DNA from 2 places in the Pseudomonas sp. TE21435 genome. Region 2 is predicted to be linked to the other one. Evidence: predicted binding sites of a transcription regulator. Region 2 holds the regulator's gene; the other holds the start of a gene.
The links. The regulator FliA, encoded in region 2, starts transcription of late flagellar genes. The targets are predictions, from matches to a motif close to CTAAAGTTTNNNNNNNNNNNGCCGNTAA.
Positions count from the first base shown of each region.

Region 1 (8,565 bases), 260 kb from region 2:
AGGTGCGCTCAGACCGGTCGGAAATCGGTCGTAGAGTATAAAGGCAAAAGCGCGCTTGACTGCGAGACACACACGTCGAGCAGGTACGAAAGTAGGTCTTAGTGATCCGGTGGTTCTGTATGGAAGGGCCATCGCTCAACGGATAAAAGGTACTCCGGGGATAACAGGCTGATACCGCCCAAGAGTTCATATCGACGGCGGTGTTTGGCACCTCGATGTCGGCTCATCACATCCTGGGGCTGAAGCCGGTCCCAAGGGTATGGCTGTTCGCCATTTAAAGTGGTACGCGAGCTGGGTTTAGAACGTCGTGAGACAGTTCGGTCCCTATCTGCCGTGGACGTTTGAGATTTGAGAGGGGCTGCTCCTAGTACGAGAGGACCGGAGTGGACGAACCTCTGGTGTTCCGGTTGTCACGCCAGTGGCATTGCCGGGTAGCTATGTTCGGAAGAGATAACCGCTGAAAGCATCTAAGCGGGAAACTTGCCTCAAGATGAGATCTCACTGGAGCCTTGAGCTCCCTGAAGGGCCGTCGAAGACTACGACGTTGATAGGTTGGGTGTGTAAGCGCTGTGAGGCGTTGAGCTAACCAATACTAATTGCCCGTGAGGCTTGACCATATAACACCCAAGCAATTTGCGCTGAGGCCAAATTGTGGTGGTGAAGACGAAACGAACCGAAAGTTCGCGACGGACCACAAATATCGCATATCCGAATTGGCTGGCATGTCTGCAAGGACGTACTGGCAACCGAATTTCTTGACGACCATAGAGCATTGGAACCACCTGATCCCATCCCGAACTCAGTAGTGAAACGATGCATCGCCGATGGTAGTGTGGGGTTTCCCCATGTGAGAGTAGGTCATCGTCAAGATTCATTTCGCAAAACCCCTATCTGCGCGAGCAGGTAGGGGTTTTGTCTTTTCTTCCGTGGTAAAGAAATCTGGCGTGGGAGCGGGCGTATCGGAACGCCGCTCCCACGAATGTTCAGGCCAGGCTTCATCACCGCGTCAGTGGCGCTCGCCAAGCAGCGCCACCAACTCATTGAAGGCAGGACGGGCCAATACGTCGGCCTGCTGGCAGCGCTCAGCAAGTTGCTTCAGTGATGTGTCCTGCTCGTCGCAACACGCCAGCAATTCCTCGACAAGAATGCCAAACGCCCTCGTTTCCAGTCGTTCGAGTGCCGATGCCGCAAGGCTTTGCCCCTGAGGGTGGAACGAGGCGGCACCGAAGTCGCCCAGCAGGCACTGGCCATTATCGTCGAACAGGATGTTGTGGGCATACAGATCACCATGGCTCAAGCCACGCCCATGCAGGTGGGCACAGACCGAGGCAATACCGCTGACAAGGCGACGCAGAGCCGGCTTGGTCAACTGGCGGTCGGCTGGATAGCGGTCGCGGGTGCAGCTGTCGAGGCTAGGCGGGCCGCCCAGGTTCGACCAGTGCGCGTCGATCAGTTGCATCACCAGGGCGGGCAGTTGATCTGGGTGATCGTCAATGCGCCCAGCCAGGCGCACCAGCTGTGGATGGTGGCCGGCGGCGATACAGGCGCTCATCTCCGCCAGTGGCGAACCGTCGCTGGTGATCGCGCCCTTGTACAGCTTGACCGCAACCGGTGCTTCCTGGCCGCGCCAGTGGGCGCGGTGAATCACCCCTGAGGCACCACGGCCGAGCTCTTCTTCCAGTTGGATGTCGTGCCAGTGCAGGGCGGGGCAATGGCCATCGGTGGCAGGTGCAACAAAGCCATAGGGCAATGGGTTGTCCGCATAGGCCAGCCAGGCCAGGCGTGGCATGAGCAGCAACCAGTCGGGTAGGGCGCCCAGGCGGTTGCTGGCGATGCGCAGCAGTTCCAGGCGGTGGCAGCGCGCCAGGCTTGCCGGCAGATCGGTGAGGCGATTGCCGGCAAGCATGAGCTTTTGCAGGTGTGCGCAGTCCCCCAGTGCTTCGGGCAGCTGCTCCAATACGTTGTCGGTGAGCACCAGTGAGCGTAGCGAAGGTGGCAGGGCCTGGGCATCTGCCCGGCTGATGCGGTTGCTTCTGAAGCCTACGGTTTCCAGGGCCTGGCAGCTGCCAATGGCGTGGGGCAGGTGGGTGAACTGATTGTTGGAGCAGAACAGCACCTTGAGCCGGTTGAGGCGGTGCAGGTCCTCGGGCAGTTCGCTCAGCCTGTTGCCGCTCAGGTCGAGCACTTCGAGGCTGTCGCCAAGTGCGAAGATCTCCTGGGGAAAATGGGTCAGGTTCTGGCAGAGATTAAGTCGCGTGATGCCGTGCAGGCGACCGGCGCGCAGGTCTTCGAGGGTATGCATGGGACTGTTCGCTAGACGTGGCTGGCCATTGTAGGCGCTCGGGTGCGGCAAATCTGCATATGGGTTGCGACTTAAGTCCGATGGCGGGCCGCCGGCCTCGGTCCATACTCAGGGTTCGCCCTTCAATAACAACAAGTACCGGGTTGCGAACCAATGACCTATCAGCACAGTTACGCCCATTCCATCTCCGACCCCGCCAGCTTCTGGCAGGCCCAGGCCGAGCAGCTCGCCTGGCAGCGCAAGCCGACCGTAACCTTGCAGCAGAACGCCGATGGTACCCACCGTTGGTTCGCCGATGGCCGCCTCAACAGTTGCTACCTGGCCCTTGACCATCAGATCGAGCAGGGGCGCGGTGAACAACTGGCGCTGATCTACGACTCGCCAGTGACTGGCGTGCAACAGACGTTCACCTATCACCAGCTGCGTGATGAAGTGGCTTGCTTGGCGGGTCTGTTGCGTTCGTTGGGTGTGCGCAAGGGCGATGGCGTGATCATCTACATGCCGATGGTGCCCCAGGCCGCCATGGCCATGCTCGCCTGCGCCCGCATTGGTGCGGTGCATTCCGTAGTATTCGGCGGCTTCGCCGCGAACGAGCTGGCCCTGCGCATCGACGATGCCCGGCCGGCCCTGCTGCTGACGGCTTCCTGCGGCCTGGAGTTCGACCGCGTGATCGAGTACAAGCCGCTGGTCGATCGCGCCCTGCAGCTGGCTCGCCACCAACCGCGGCATGTGCTGGTGTTGCAGCGCCCGCAGGCGAGCGCCGAACTGCAGCCCGGGCGTGACCTGGACTGGCAGCAGGCCTTGCTCGGGGCGGCGCCGGTCGCCCCCGTTGAGCTGGACGCCGGCGATCCGCTGTACATCATGTACACCTCCGGCACCACCGGCAAACCCAAGGGTATCGTCCGCGAAAATGGCGGCAACGCAGTGGCGTTGTGTTATGCCATGCGTCATGTCTACGGCATGCGGGCTGGAGACGTATGGTGGGGGATCTCGGACGTCGGCTGGGTGGTGGGCCATTCGCTGATCGTGTACGGGCCACTGATGAGCGGGTGCACCACGGTGTTCTACGAGGGCAAGCCGATCCGCACGCCGGACGCCTCGGCCTACTGGCGGGTGGTGGAACAATATCAGGTCAATGGCTTGTTCTGCGCGCCCACCGCCATGCGCGCCATCCGCAAGGAAGATCCGGAAGGCGCGCTGATCCGCTGTCACAATCTCGATTCGTTGCGCCAGCTGTTCCTGGCCGGGGAGAAACTCGACTCCAGTACCCATGAATGGCTCGAGCGGGTCAGCAGCAAGCCGGTGCACGACCATTGGTGGCAGACCGAAACCGGCTGGCCGGTGACTGCGCCCTGTGTCGGGCTCGAAGGCAGCGCGGCGCGGCCGGGCTCGAGCAACCGGGCGGTGCCGGGGTACCACGTGCAGGTGCTGGATGACGAAGGCAAGCCGTTGGGGCCCAATCAACAGGGCGCTATCGTGATCGCCCTGCCATTGCCACCGGGTTGCAGCCAGACGCTCTGGGGCGATCACCAACGCTACCTGCAGGCCTACCTGCAGAGCTACCCCGGTTACTACCACACCGGCGACGGCGGCTACCTGGATGAAGACGGCTTCGTCTACATCATGGGGCGCACCGATGACGTGATCAATGTCTCGGGGCATCGCTTGTCGACCGGGGAAATGGAGGACCTGGTGGCGCGTCATCCGGCGGTGGCCGAGTGCGCGGTGATTGGTGTGCACGACGAGATCAAAGGCCAGGTGCCATTGGCGCTGGTGGTGCTCAAGGACGGGCAGGGCATTGGCGAGGCGCAACTGCAGGGCGAGTTGGTGGCGGATGTGCGCGAACAGATCGGCGCACTGGCCTGCTTCAACCGCGTGCGCCTGGTCAAGCGCCTGCCCAAGACCCGCTCTGGCAAGATCCTGCGGGCGGTGCTGCGTAAGATCGCCGATGGCCAGGCCTACACGGCGCCATCGACGCTGGATGATCCGGCGGTGCTAGGGGAGATTGAAGGGGTGCTGGCCGACTTGCCTAGGGCGGGGTGATGCCATCGCGGTGCAGCATCGCCTGTGGAGAGTCGGCTTGTCGTGGCGACGAACCGTGGCAAAAGGGCCGCCTGGCGGCCCCAACTGCTGGATGCCTTACGACTTGAAGCGCCCCACCAACCCGTTCAGCTCATCCGACAACTGTGCCAGCCTGCCAGAGTCGGCCTGCGCAGAGCTGGCCAGCCCCTCCACCAGTCGCGCCTCGTCGTAGATCTGCTGGATGTGCCGGTTGATCTCCTTGGCGACGCTGTGCTGCTCCTCGGCGGCCGCCGAGATCTGCAGGTTCTGGTCGCGGATCTCGTTCACCGACAGCTGGATACCCTCGAAACTGTCACGCGCGCTTTCGATTGACGTCACGCTGGCCCGCGACAGGTCCAGGCAGCTTTCCATCTTTTGCGAGACCTCATGGGTCTTGCCGCCGAGGGTGTTGAGCAATTGGTCGATCTCGCCGGTGGAATCGGCGGTGCGCTTGGCCAGTGCCCGTACCTCGTCGGCCACCACCGCGAAACCACGGCCCTGGTCGCCGGCCCGGGCGGCCTCGATCGCGGCGTTGAGCGCCAGCAGGTTGGTCTGCTCGGCGATGGCGCGGATGGTGCCGAGGATCTGGTTGATGCTGCGGCTGCCTTCTTCCAACTCGACCATGGCCTGGGACGACTCGCTCAGGCGCCGACCCAGACGATTGACGTTGTCGGTGGTCGCCTCGATCTGCTGCTTGCCCTCGGCCACCCGCCGGTGCCCATGTTCGGCGGCATCTGCGGCGCTGCTGCATGAACGCGCCACTTCGTTGGCGGTGGCGACCATCTCGTTGAACGCAGTGGACACCAGCTCCACCGCCTCGCGCTGACGCCCGGCGGCCTCGTTCATGTTACCGGCCATCTCGCTGTTGCTGCGCGAGGCTTCGTGCAGGTTGGTCGAGGCCGCGCCGATGCGCTGGATCAGCTGGCGGATGGCGGCGAGGAACTTGTTGAACCAGCCGGCCAGCTCGGCGGTTTCATCCTTGCCCTGGACCTGCAGGTCGCGGCGCAGGTCGCCTTCACCCTCGGCGATCGACTGCAGGCCGGTGCTCACCTGGCCGATGGGCTTGACGATCACCCGCGAGAACGCTGCCGCCACCCCGGCGAAGATCAGCGCCAGCAGCACCACGATCACCGCCGTGACATAGGTCATGCGAGTGGCCGCGGCCATGACCTCGTCGTACTCGATCAGCCCGACGAAGCGCCAGCCCAGGCCTGGGGAGGTCCACACATTGGCCATGTAGCGCACGCCATCGATCACCACCTCGGTGGCGCCTTGCTCGGTGGCGGCCAACGCCGCGTACGGTGCGCCGAGATCCTTGAGCTGCTTGAAGCTGTGCCCGGCGTTGCGCGGGTCGACCAGCACGGTGCCGTCCTCGATCAGCATCACGTAGCCGCTGTCGCCCAGCTTGATGCTCTTGACCAGCTCGGTGAGGTTCTTCAGCGACATGCTGACCACGAACACGCCCTTGGCCTTGCCGGCCGCGTCGAGCAGCGCGCGGGCGGTGCCGACCAGGGCCACGTCGTCCTTGTCGTAGTAGTACGCGGCGGTGCGCACCGTCTTGTCCGGGCTGGCCATGGCGGCCTTGTACCAGGGGCGGGTGCGCGGGTCGTACTTGGCCAGTTGTGGATCATCCGGCCATTTGGCGTAGCTGCCGTCTTCCAGGCCGATTGAAAGGATCGCCGCTGCCGGGTGAGTGGTGCCGTAGCGGGCGAAGGCGTCGATGACCCTTTGCGCAGCCTCGGGCATCGGCTGGCTGGCGGCATCGGCCCCGGTGTAGTCCTTGAGCGAGGTGACCGAGGTGTATACAGGATCCTTGGCCATCTGATCGACGTTCTGCAACGTGCCATCAAAGAACTGGCGCATGTTGCCGTCGATCTGGCGAATTTCCCGGGTACTGCCGTCGAGGAACTGATCGACCGCCTCGCTGCGGATGTTCAGCACCGAAATCCCGCCAACCAGGGCGACCGGGATAAAGGCCACCAGTACGAAGGCCAGGATCAGTTTGTTTTTTATTTTCATCGTGACGCCCATCCGTGAGTGTGAAGGGTGTACATGGCCGCTTCGCTAGGGTGGTGGCCACTTGCTACCTTTTCTGTTTCGGCGGGCGGAATATAAACCTTTAGTAGATATTTCGTGTACAGGAAATTCAGAAATTGTCCTGACTTGGCGGGAAAGTAGCAAATATGCGTAGGAGCGGGTTTGCCCCACAAAGAGCTCTGAGCTGTTGATTAAGGACGATTACTAAGACTTTCCCTATTTCATGTAGGACGTTTCCCAACCATGCTTTCACGGCCTTTCAGCTGTTGTTCTGGCCAGCCGCATTCCCTAATCTCGCCCTGTCGTTGCCAATTCAACGACCGGGTGTGCAAGCCCGAGGATGTGGTCCAAGTCGCTCAATGGCGGCTATACGTGGGAGGCCTTCGGGCCAGCCGGGTTCCTACTCCACGGTCTTGCACACCCGCGTATAGCTGCCTTCCTCGCGCTGAGCGAAAGCGGATATCGAAAGCTCCCATGGCTACCTTCAGTGATCGAGCACCTTGTGATAGGTCACGAATTCCTGTTCGGCCTCATACCCCAGCGATTCATACAGCGCCTGGGCGGCAAGGTTGCTCCTGGCGGTGTCCAGGCTCAACCGCTGCGCGCCCTCGGCTTGGAAGATCCCGATCAGTTGCTGCATCAGGTAACGGGCATGACCGCCCCTGCGGGCATGGGGGACGACGAACAGGTCATACAGCCAGTAGAAGCGCTTCATCGCCAGCGAGCAGGTGGCCGGGTACAGTTGGGCAAAGGCGATGGCCTGACCCTCGTCGTCCAGCAGCAGGTAGATCCGTGAGTTGCCGGTTTCGAGGTTGGCCTTGAGGAATGCACGGGAAGCGGGGAGGTCATCCGCCTCCTGGTAGAACATCCGGTACTGGTTGAAGAGGTCCGCGGTGGCGTCCAGGTGGTGCAGGTCACAGGCAATGACGTTCATGTCGGGGCTCGCTATCAGGTTGTCCAGCGCCTTTGCTGTGGGGGCGATCCTGCAGGATTCATGAAACACAGACGTAGGGATTCTGCTGCGTGCCGCAAAGCGGGAAAAGCAGGTCTTTGTCACGAGTGTTTGCCGACCAATGGGGCTGCGGCTTGCTGGCGTCTATTCAGGGCATTAGCATCCGCTTTCCTCACTCACGGCCATGCGCAACCTTTGGCCGACTCCAGGATCAAGGACGAATGTTGCCGCTGCTTTCCCGCTTCCTGCTGCACGCACTGGTGTGTGTGGCTTTTCCCTTTATCTTGAGCCTTGGCTTCGATCTTTACCGGCAGCATGTCGGCCCGCCGATGGCGCGAGGTGTCAGCGTCGGCTTGGCGACGATGCTGGTGTTCTACGCCTTCGTGCTCTTCAACCTGTTGATGGTGGCCATTCCAAGGGCGGCAGTTCGCTACTGGCTGGCGCTGTTGCTGGTGCTGCTGGTGCTGGCGTTCTTCAATACCTTGCACCCGTTGCGGGCACTGGGATTTGCGTTGTTGTGCGGTGGCTTGTGCGTGGTGGCCATCGGGATGACGCCACTGGTAACGTCGCTGTTGCACCAGTGCCGTCGGTGAGGGAGTTCAGCAGGCCAGCACCTGTCGTTCTTCGAGCCACTGTTCGAAGCAGATGAAGGTGTCTACAGCGGCTTCTACCGTCCGGGCCTGGGCGGTCGGCTCCGGGGTGGCGGCAGCCAGTCGCTCGAGGAAGCTGCGCCAGCGTGCGCCGGTCAGCGGGCCGTAGACGTCGAGGAACGCGCCGCCGTTGTCGGCGTCGATACCCAGGCGCTCGGCCATGGCCCGCTTGAGCACCTGGCCACCGAGCGTGGAGCCTTCCAGTACATACATCACCCCAAGCGCGCTGGCTTCGTCATCGATGCGAGGCAGGGCGTGGCACCAGGGCAGCGCTTCGATATCGATGGCCAGGGCGCCCAGGTCGCGTGACAGGGTGGGCGTCTTGTGGCGTTCGGCGCTTTGGTAGGCGCCCAGCAGTAAATCCAGCGGCGCATGAAAGCCATGGTAGGCCCCGAGCAGGTCGGCGTAGGCCGCGCGGTCGAAGCCCTCGCTGAAGAAAGGCAGCCGCGCTTCCAGCCTCTGGTGGCAGGCGCGGGTACCTTCGCGCAGGGCAAGCAGCAACGGGCTGACGGTAGCGGACATGACGGCGGCTCTGGTGTTAGGGCATTCGATACTGCCAGATC
Region 1 is NZ_JBWBQZ010000001.1:2,171,858-2,180,422, reverse strand. Features, by position in the region: rRNA gene ACZ9C1_RS09800 (23S ribosomal RNA) at 1-617, shown strand, start outside; rRNA gene rrf (5S ribosomal RNA) at 755-870, shown strand; gene ACZ9C1_RS09790 (leucine-rich repeat-containing protein kinase family protein) at 1,007-2,302, opposite strand; gene ACZ9C1_RS09785 (propionyl-CoA synthetase) at 2,456-4,345, shown strand; gene ACZ9C1_RS09780 (methyl-accepting chemotaxis protein) at 4,442-6,382, opposite strand; gene ACZ9C1_RS09775 (GNAT family N-acetyltransferase) at 6,885-7,334, opposite strand; gene ACZ9C1_RS09770 (hypothetical protein) at 7,574-7,945, shown strand; gene ACZ9C1_RS09765 (biliverdin-producing heme oxygenase) at 7,952-8,524, opposite strand.
Region 1: ACZ9C1_RS09780 (methyl-accepting chemotaxis protein) is a predicted target of FliA. The motif match lies at 6,458-6,485, and genes of this name have one in related genera.

Region 2 (8,565 bases):
GCAGTTGCTCGAACTCGGTGTCGGTGATGTCGGGCTCGGCAGCCGGCGCTTCGGCGACAACAGCCACCTCGACCGGGGCCGGTTCGTCGGCGCCAGCGGGCTCGGCCAGGCGCGACAGCGCCGCCAGCAGCTCACGGGTGGCCGGCGTGACGTCGGTGCGCTCGCGCACCTGGCCGAACATGCTGTTGACCGTGTCGAGTGCTTCGAGCACCACGTCCATCAGTTCCGCGTCGACCCGGCGCTCACCTTTGCGCAGGATGTCGAACACGTTCTCGGCAATGTGGCAGCACTCCACCAACTCATTGAGCTGAAGGAAGCCGGCGCCCCCTTTTACAGTGTGGAAACCGCGGAAAATCGCGTTGAGCAGGTCCGCATCATCGGGCCGGCTTTCCAGCTCGACCAATTGCTCGGACAGTTGCTCGAGGATTTCGCCGGCTTCTACCAGGAAATCCTGAAGGATTTCTTCATCGGCGCCGAAGCTCATTAAACGTGCTCCTTAAAAACCCAGGCTGGACAACAGATCGTCGACATCGTCCTGGCTGGACACGACGTCTTCACGCTTATCGGCATGAATCTGCGGACCTTCACCCCGAGTCGGATGTTTTTCTTGATCTTTTTCAGCACGCAGCTGCTGGTGGTCATGTTCGATACCGGCAAAGCGGTCGACCTGGCTTGCCATCAGCACGAGCTTGAGCAGATTGCTTTCGACTTCGGTGACCAGGGTGGTCACCCGTTTGATCACCTGGCCGGTGAGATCCTGATAATCCTGGGCCAGGACAATATCGTTGATATGGCCGGCGACCTTCTGATTACCTTCGGCGCTGTGCGTCAGGAAACTGTCCACACGCTTGACCAGCTCACGGAACTCCGGCGCCGCCACTTCGCGACGCATGAAGCGCTGCCAGTCGGCGGACAGGCTCTGGGCCTCGGCGGCGAGGTCGTTGAGCACCGGGGTGCACGCCTCCGCCAGGTCCATGGTGCGGTTGGCCGCACCTTCGGTCAGACGGACCACGTAGGAGAGGCGCTCGGCGGCATCGGTAATCTGCGACACTTCCTCGGCCTGCGGCATGGCCGGGTCGATCTGGAAGTTGACGATTGCACTGTGCAGTTCGCGGGTGAGCTTGCCGACTTCCTGGTACAGCCCGCGGTCGCGGGTCTGGTTCAGTTGGTGGATCAGCTGCACCGCCTCACCGAAGCGGCCGCGCTCCAGGCTCTCGACCAGCTCCTGCGCATGCTTCTTCAGGGTTGATTCGAACTCACCCAAAGAGTTGTTGGTTGACTCCATTGCGCCCCCCAGACGTGACTCAGCCGTTGACGCGTTCGAAGATCTTTTCGATCTTTTCTTTCAGCGCCAGGGCGGTGAAAGGCTTGACCACATAGCCGTTCACGCCGGCCTGGGCAGCTTCGATGATCTGCTCGCGCTTGGCTTCCGCGGTGACCATCAGCACCGGCAGGTGCTTGAGGCGCTCGTCGGCGCGAACGGCGCGCAGCAGGTCGATACCAGTCATGCCCGGCATGTTCCAGTCGGTCACCAGAAAGTCAAAATGCTCGCTGGTGAGCATCGGCAGTGCCGTGTTGCCGTCATCAGCTTCCTTGACGTTGGTGAACCCCAGGTCACGCAACAGGTTCTTGATGATCCGCCGCATCGTCGAAAAGTCGTCAACGATGAGGATTTTCATGTCTTTGTTCAATTAGACCTCCAAGCAGTCTTAAACGCGCTCGGCGCCGAGCGCGCGCTCAATCAATTCGGCACTACAAAAAAAACGACTGCACTGAACCCGGGTTCAACGTGCCCGCCACTCCCCAAGGCGGCTGCGCAAACGCGCGGCGCACTGGCTGTGCAACTGGCTGACACGCGATTCGCTGACCCCCAGCACCTCACCGATTTCCTTGAGGTTCAGCTCTTCGTCGTAGTACAGCGCCAGGACCAGGCGTTCGCGCTCCGGCAGGTTGGCGATCGCATCGGCCAGCGCAGCCTGGAAGCGCTCGTCTTCCAGGTCACGCGCCGGCTCCAGCTGGCCGCTGGCTCCGTCCTCGTGCAGCCCTTCATGTTCGCCGTCCTGCAGCAGATCGTCGAAACTGAACAGGCGGCTGCCCAAGGTGTCATTCAAAATCCCGTAGTAATCATCGAGACTCAATTGGAGTTCGGCAGCAACCTCGTGATCTTTAGCGTCGCGGCCAGTCTTTGCTTCGACACAGCGGATCGCGTCACTGACCATGCGCGTATTGCGGTGTACCGAACGTGGCGCCCAATCGCCCTTGCGCACCTCGTCGAGCATGGCGCCGCGAATACGGATACCGGCGTAGGTTTCGAAACTGGCACCCTTGCTGGCATCGTATTTGTTGGCCACTTCCAGCAAGCCGATCATCCCGGCCTGGATCAGATCCTCGACCTGGACGTTGGCCGGCAAGCGCGCCAGCAGGTGATAGGCGATACGCTTGACCAACGGCGCATAGCGTTCGATCAGCTCGTACTGCGCATCCTTGGCGGCCTTGCTGTACATCTTGAAACCGCTCGCGTTCATAGCACCGGCCCTGCACTGGTGGGCTGCACCAGGCGCTCGACAAAGAATTCCAGGTGCCCACGCGGGTTGGCAGGCAGCGGCCAGCTGTCGACCTTCTGCGCGATGGCCTTGAACGCCAGCGCGCACTTGGACCGAGGGAAGGCCTCATAGACCGCCCGCTGCTTCTGCACGGCCTTGCGCACGCATTCGTCGTAAGGCACGGCACCGACGTATTGTAGGGCGACGTCGAGGAAGCGGTCCGTGACCTTGGTCAACTTGGCGAAAAGGTTGCGGCCTTCCTGCGGGCTCTGGGCCATGTTGGCCAGCACACGGAATCGATTCATCCCGTAATCGCGGTTGAGCAGCTTGATCAGCGCATAGGCGTCGGTGATCGAGGTCGGCTCGTCGCACACCACCAGCAGCACTTCCTGGGCGGCGCGAACGAAACTGACCACCGAGTCACCGATACCCGCAGCCGTGTCGATCACCAGCACATCGAGGTTGTCGCCGATGTCGCTGAAGGCCTGGATCAGGCCGGCGTGTTGCGCGGGCGCCAGGTGCACCATGCTCTGCGTGCCGGAGGCCGCCGGGACGATGCGCACACCACCCGGCCCCTGCAACAGCACATCACGCAGCTCGCAACGGCCTTCGATCACGTCGGCGAGGGTGCGCTTGGGCGTGAGCCCCAACAGAACGTCGACATTGGCCAGGCCCAGGTCGGCATCCAGCAACATCACCCGGCGGCCGAGTTCGGCCAGCGCCAGGGACAGGTTCACTGAAACGTTAGTCTTGCCGACGCCACCTTTGCCACCGGTCACGGCGATCACCTGTACGGGATGCATGCTACCCATGTCTGTTCTTTACCTTGTCTCGCTTGGACCCAGGCCACATGAGGGGCTGAACATTCAAGGCCACGGTCCGGCCGGGCAACCCCATGATGTAGGTACTTTGCACAGTATTCACCCTCAACCCGCGCGCTTGCCAGGGTTGTGGTACAGATCAGCGAACATGTCGGCCATGGCCTCGTCGCTGGGCTCTTCCTGCAATTGCACACTGACTGCGCGGCTTACCAACTGGTGCTTGCGCGGTAGCTGCAGGTCGTCGGGAATGCGCGGCCCATCGGTCAGATAGGCCACCGGCAATTCATGACTGATTGCCAGGCTCAGCACTTCGCCGAGGCAGGCCGTTTCGTCGAGTTTGGTCAGGATGCACCCGGCCAGGCCGCAGCGCTTGTAGCTATGGTAGGCGGCGGTGAGCACCTGCTTCTGGCTGGTGGTCGCCAGCACCAGGTAATTCTTTGCGGCGATGCCGCGCCCGGCCAGGGTCTCGAGCTGCATGCGCAGCGCCGGGTCGCTGGCCTGCAGGCCGGCGGTGTCGATCAGCACCACACGTTTGCGCAGCAGCGGCTCCAGGGCCTGGGCCAGCGACTCGCCCGGGTCGACGTAGGTGACCGGCACATTGAGGATGCGGCCCAGCGTCTTGAGCTGTTCCTGGGCGCCAATGCGGAAGCTGTCCATGCTCACCAGCGCCAGGTTGTTCGCGCCGTACTTGAGCACATAGCGGGCGGCCAGCTTGGCCAGCGTGGTGGTCTTGCCCATGCCAGCCGGGCCGACCATGGCGATCACTCCGCCCTCCTCGATCGGTTCGATCTCGGGCACGTCGATCATCCGCGCCAGGTGCGCCAGGACCATGCGCCAGGCATGGCGTGGTTCTTCGATCCCGGCAGTGAGGTCGAGCAGTTCGCGGGCCAGGCCACCGGAAAGGCCGAGGCGCTGAAGCCGGCGCCAGAGGTTGGCCTGCTGCGGCTTGCTGCCTTGCAGCTGGCTCCAGGCGAGCGAACCGAGCTGGACTTCAAGCAGCTCGCGCAAGCCGGTCAGTTCGAAACGCATGGCATCGAACAGACGTGGATCAACGGGTGCCGAGGCTGGCGCGGCAACCGGCGCGGGCTCGTCGACATGAGGCTCGATCAGCGGCTCCGAGGCGGTCAGCGGCTGCCCGGCGAACAATTGCCGGTTGCCGCCTTCGACGGCATCGCCACGCCCGGTCAGTTCGGCCTGGGCGGTAACGATGCGCGACTGGGTCTTGCGCAGCTCGTCTTCGAGCTCTGCGTTGGGCACGCGCGGGGCCAGGGCGGACAGCTTGTAGTCCAGCGCAGCCGTCAGCTCGACACCGCCGGCAATGCGCCGGTTGCCGATGATGGCGGCGTCGGAGCCGAGCTCATCCCGGACCAGCTTCATGGCCTGACGCATATCGGCGGCAAAAAAACGCTTAACTTGCATAACCCACTACCTCAGCCGTTCGGGCCCACGGTGGCAACGATGGTGACTTGCTTGTTGTCAGGTATTTCCTGATACGCCAAAACATGCAAATTCGGTACAGCCAGGCGGCCGAAGCGCGACAGCATGGCGCGGATCGGGCCGGCTACCAGAAGGATGGCCGGCTGGCCCTGCATTTCCTGGCGCTGGGCTGCCTCGATCAACGAACGCTGAAGCTTTTCGGCCATGCTCGGCTCAAGAAGAACACCATCTTCCTGACCCTGCCCGGCCCTTTGCAGACTATTGAGCAAGATCTGTTCCAACCTTGGCTCCAAGGTGATCACAGGCAGCTCGGACTCAACGCCGACAATGCTTTGCACGATGGCGCGGGACAACCCGACGCGCACCACCGCCACCAGCGCGGCGGTATCTTGACTCTTCGCCGCGTTGTTGGCGATGGCTTCGGCAATGCTGCGGATGTCACGCACCGGCACCTGTTCGGCGAGCAGTGCCTGCAGGACCTTGAGCAGGCCCGACAAGGAAATGACGCCCGGCACCACCTCCTCCGCCAGTTTCGGCGAGACCTTGGCCAGCACCTGCAGCAGTTGCACCACCTCCTCGTGCCCGATCAGTTCGTGACAGTGCTTCTGCAGTATCTGGTTGAGGTGGGTGGCGACCACGGTGCTGGCGTCCACCACCGTATAGCCCAGCGATTGCGCCTGGGCACGCTGACCGACATCGATCCATACTGCCTCCAGGCCAAATGCCGGATCTCGTGAGGCGATGCCGTTGAGGGCACCGAACACCTGGCCCGGATTGATCGCAAGCTCCCGATCCGGGTAGATCTCGGCCTCGGCCAGAATCACACCCATCAGCGTCAGGCGGTAGGCGCTGGGCTGCAGGTCGAGGTTGTCGCGGATATGCACGGTGGGCATGAGGAAGCCCAGGTCCTGGGAGAGCTTCTTGCGCACGCCCTTGATGCGCGCAAGCAACTGCCCCCCTTGATTGCGGTCGACCAACGGAATCAGGCGGTAGCCAACCTCAAGGCCGATCATGTCGATTGGGGTGACATCGTCCCAGCCCAGTTCCTTGGTTTCCATGGCACGCTGCGGCGAAGGCAACAGGTCCTGCTGGCGCTCGGCCTCCTGCTGGGCCGCGACCTTGGTCTTTTGCTGCTTTTTCCAGAGCAGGTAGGCGCCACCGCAGGCCACCCCGCCCAGGCCCAGGAAGGCCATGTGCGGCATGCCCGGCACCAATCCCATGACAATCATCAACCCGCCAGACACCGCCAGCGCCTTGGGCGAATCGAACATCTGACGGTTGATCAACTTGCCCATGTCCTCGGAGCCCGAGGCGCGGGTGACCATGATCGCGGCGGCGGTGGACAGCAGCAGCGAGGGCAGTTGCGCCACCAAACCGTCACCGATGGTCAGCAAGGCATAGACCTTGCCGGCGTCGCCGAAGCTCATGCCGTGCTGGAGCATGCCGATGAGCATGCCGCCGATGAGGTTGATGAAGAGGATCAGCAGGCCGGCGATGGCGTCACCGCGCACGAACTTGCTGGCACCGTCCATGGAACCGTAGAACTCGGCTTCCTGGGCAACTTCGCTACGCCGCGCCTTGGCCTGGGCCTGGTCGATGAGGCCGGCGTTGAGGTCGGCGTCGATGGCCATCTGCTTGCCGGGCATAGCGTCGAGAGTGAACCGGGCGCTCACTTCGGAGATACGCCCAGCACCCTTGGTCACCACCACGAAGTTGATGATCATGAGGATGGCGAAGACCACGGCACCGACGACATAGTTGCCGCCGATCACCACTTCACCGAAGGCCTGGATCACCTTGCCCGCGGCGCCATGGCCTTCCTGGCCGTGCAGCATGACCACACGGGTGGACGCGACGTTCAGCGCCAGACGCAACAGGGTCGCCACCAGCAAGATCGTCGGGAAGGCTGCGAAGTCCAGGGGACGCAGCGCATAGACGCAGACGAGAAGCACCACGATCGACAGGGCGATGTTGAAGGTGAAGAACACATCGAGCAGGAACGGCGGTATCGGCAACATCATCATTGCCAACATCACCAGCAGCAGCAGCGGCACGCCGAGATTGCCCCGACCGAGGCCGGCCAGGTTGTTACGGGCGCTGCTGATTAACTGAGTGCGATCCACCGCGATTCCTCTTCAAGCAAAACTTTGACGCCCAAGGGGCGCTCGGGCGTGGCTCTGCAAGAAGCTTTCCAACTTTGCTCGCCTGGAGCTTTTGTTACATGTACCGACCTCTTCGCGGGCAGACCCAGCGGAAGAGGCAAGATTTCTTCAGCGGCTCCCTGCTGCTCGCTGTTGCCAGGCCATGACGGAGCTGATCACGCAAGCCGCAGCTGTGCGGCTTCCCAACTGAAAGCTCTTCATCACGAGCCTCCACGCAAAGCGGCCCACAGCGCGCCCTCACATGCCACTGCAAAGAAGCCCGATGCACTGCATCGGGCATATTGAGAGGTGGCGACCTACCTGAGAAGGTGTAGACCTCATATCAAGATCAGAAAACTGTTACATTCATTCAACAGCAGATTATTGATAAGCGCTCATGACCAGCCCACCCGTGCCAACGATGGCAGCTGAGTACCTCCACTTCTTTTTTCTTCACCACGGAAATCAGGATTCAACACACTAAAGTCCAGAACATAGGCTGTACCAGCGGGGTAGTAGTTATCGCCGGACCACAGCAAGGGTTGAGTCCACCCAAGAATAGTAGCCACGCTCTTAGTAACGTCATCGTTTCTGTACTGCTCCCAGAACGACTGCATCTGCAAGACCGAGAGTGAGTGAAACTCCGGGCGGCTTCCGTGGAATACATGCCCGGTCCACCACTGATTCGGGCGCACCTCAACCAGCCTGACGCCACTGAATGTAATTTTGTACTTTGCGACTTGCTGATTGGCATCGGTCACGCTGATTTCCGCCACACCGTTGTCCTGCGCAACTACCACGCCCTGACCATTAACCTTGGCAACCGCCTCGTTACTTGACGAGTAAGTGTAGGGCGGCTGGCCGCCACTGCCTTGCCGCTGATAAGAGCCCTTGGAATCGGCTGTTGGATGCAGAGGTGCTCGCCCCTTCAGGATGATGTACCTGAGGCTTGCCGTGATGCTGATGTCGGCGCCAAATGTCAAAGGGTGGCTGACCAAAGCGCCGGTAAGCGTGGCAACGGTTTTACTTGAGCGACTCCTGCCGGGCACCTCGTAATAGGCAGTCAGCTGCCCTGCCTCCAGGGCCAACCCGGAATTGCCGGGGACGTCGAACGTCAGGTCGGTGGACGACGACGCTACCGTTTCAACCCGCGTTCCAGAAAGCGTCGTTCCGTTGGTCGTCACCAAAGACCACTTCAACGTCACGACCTCCCCCACAAACAACCCAGAGGTCGCTACACGTACCGCCGTATTGGGCCCAGGCAAAGCAGCGAGCGCCACCGTGCCAAACGAAGGATTGACATCCAAGAACTGCGGGGCAGCTTGCGGGTTTTGAATGTTGTCGATGATGAACTCAGCACTGGGTGAAGGCTGACTCACATTGCCCACCTCATCCACGATTCTATAGTGGATGCCTACCGATGTGCGCCCAGCAAAACAGAGAAGCTCTTGGGGGGGGACGGTAAATACCACGGGCTGATTGACCTCCGCCGCTGTATCCAGACGCTTGCTCAGCGTTGCCCCCGGCATTTTCAGCTCCACCGTGTCCCATTGTTTCATCCCAGGGTAGGGAGCGACTGTAAAGGTAATGCCTTGCTGCAGCTCCACCCCACTGATTTCCCCG
Region 2 is NZ_JBWBQZ010000001.1:2,429,382-2,437,946, forward strand. Features, by position in the region: gene ACZ9C1_RS10930 (chemotaxis protein CheA) at 1-484, opposite strand, end outside; gene ACZ9C1_RS10935 (protein phosphatase CheZ) at 497-1,285, opposite strand; gene ACZ9C1_RS10940 (chemotaxis response regulator CheY) at 1,305-1,679, opposite strand; gene fliA (RNA polymerase sigma factor FliA) at 1,785-2,525, opposite strand; gene fleN (flagellar synthesis regulator FleN) at 2,522-3,355, opposite strand; gene flhF (flagellar biosynthesis protein FlhF) at 3,470-4,783, opposite strand; gene flhA (flagellar biosynthesis protein FlhA) at 4,795-6,924, opposite strand; gene ACZ9C1_RS10965 (Ig-like domain-containing protein) at 7,338-8,565, opposite strand, start outside.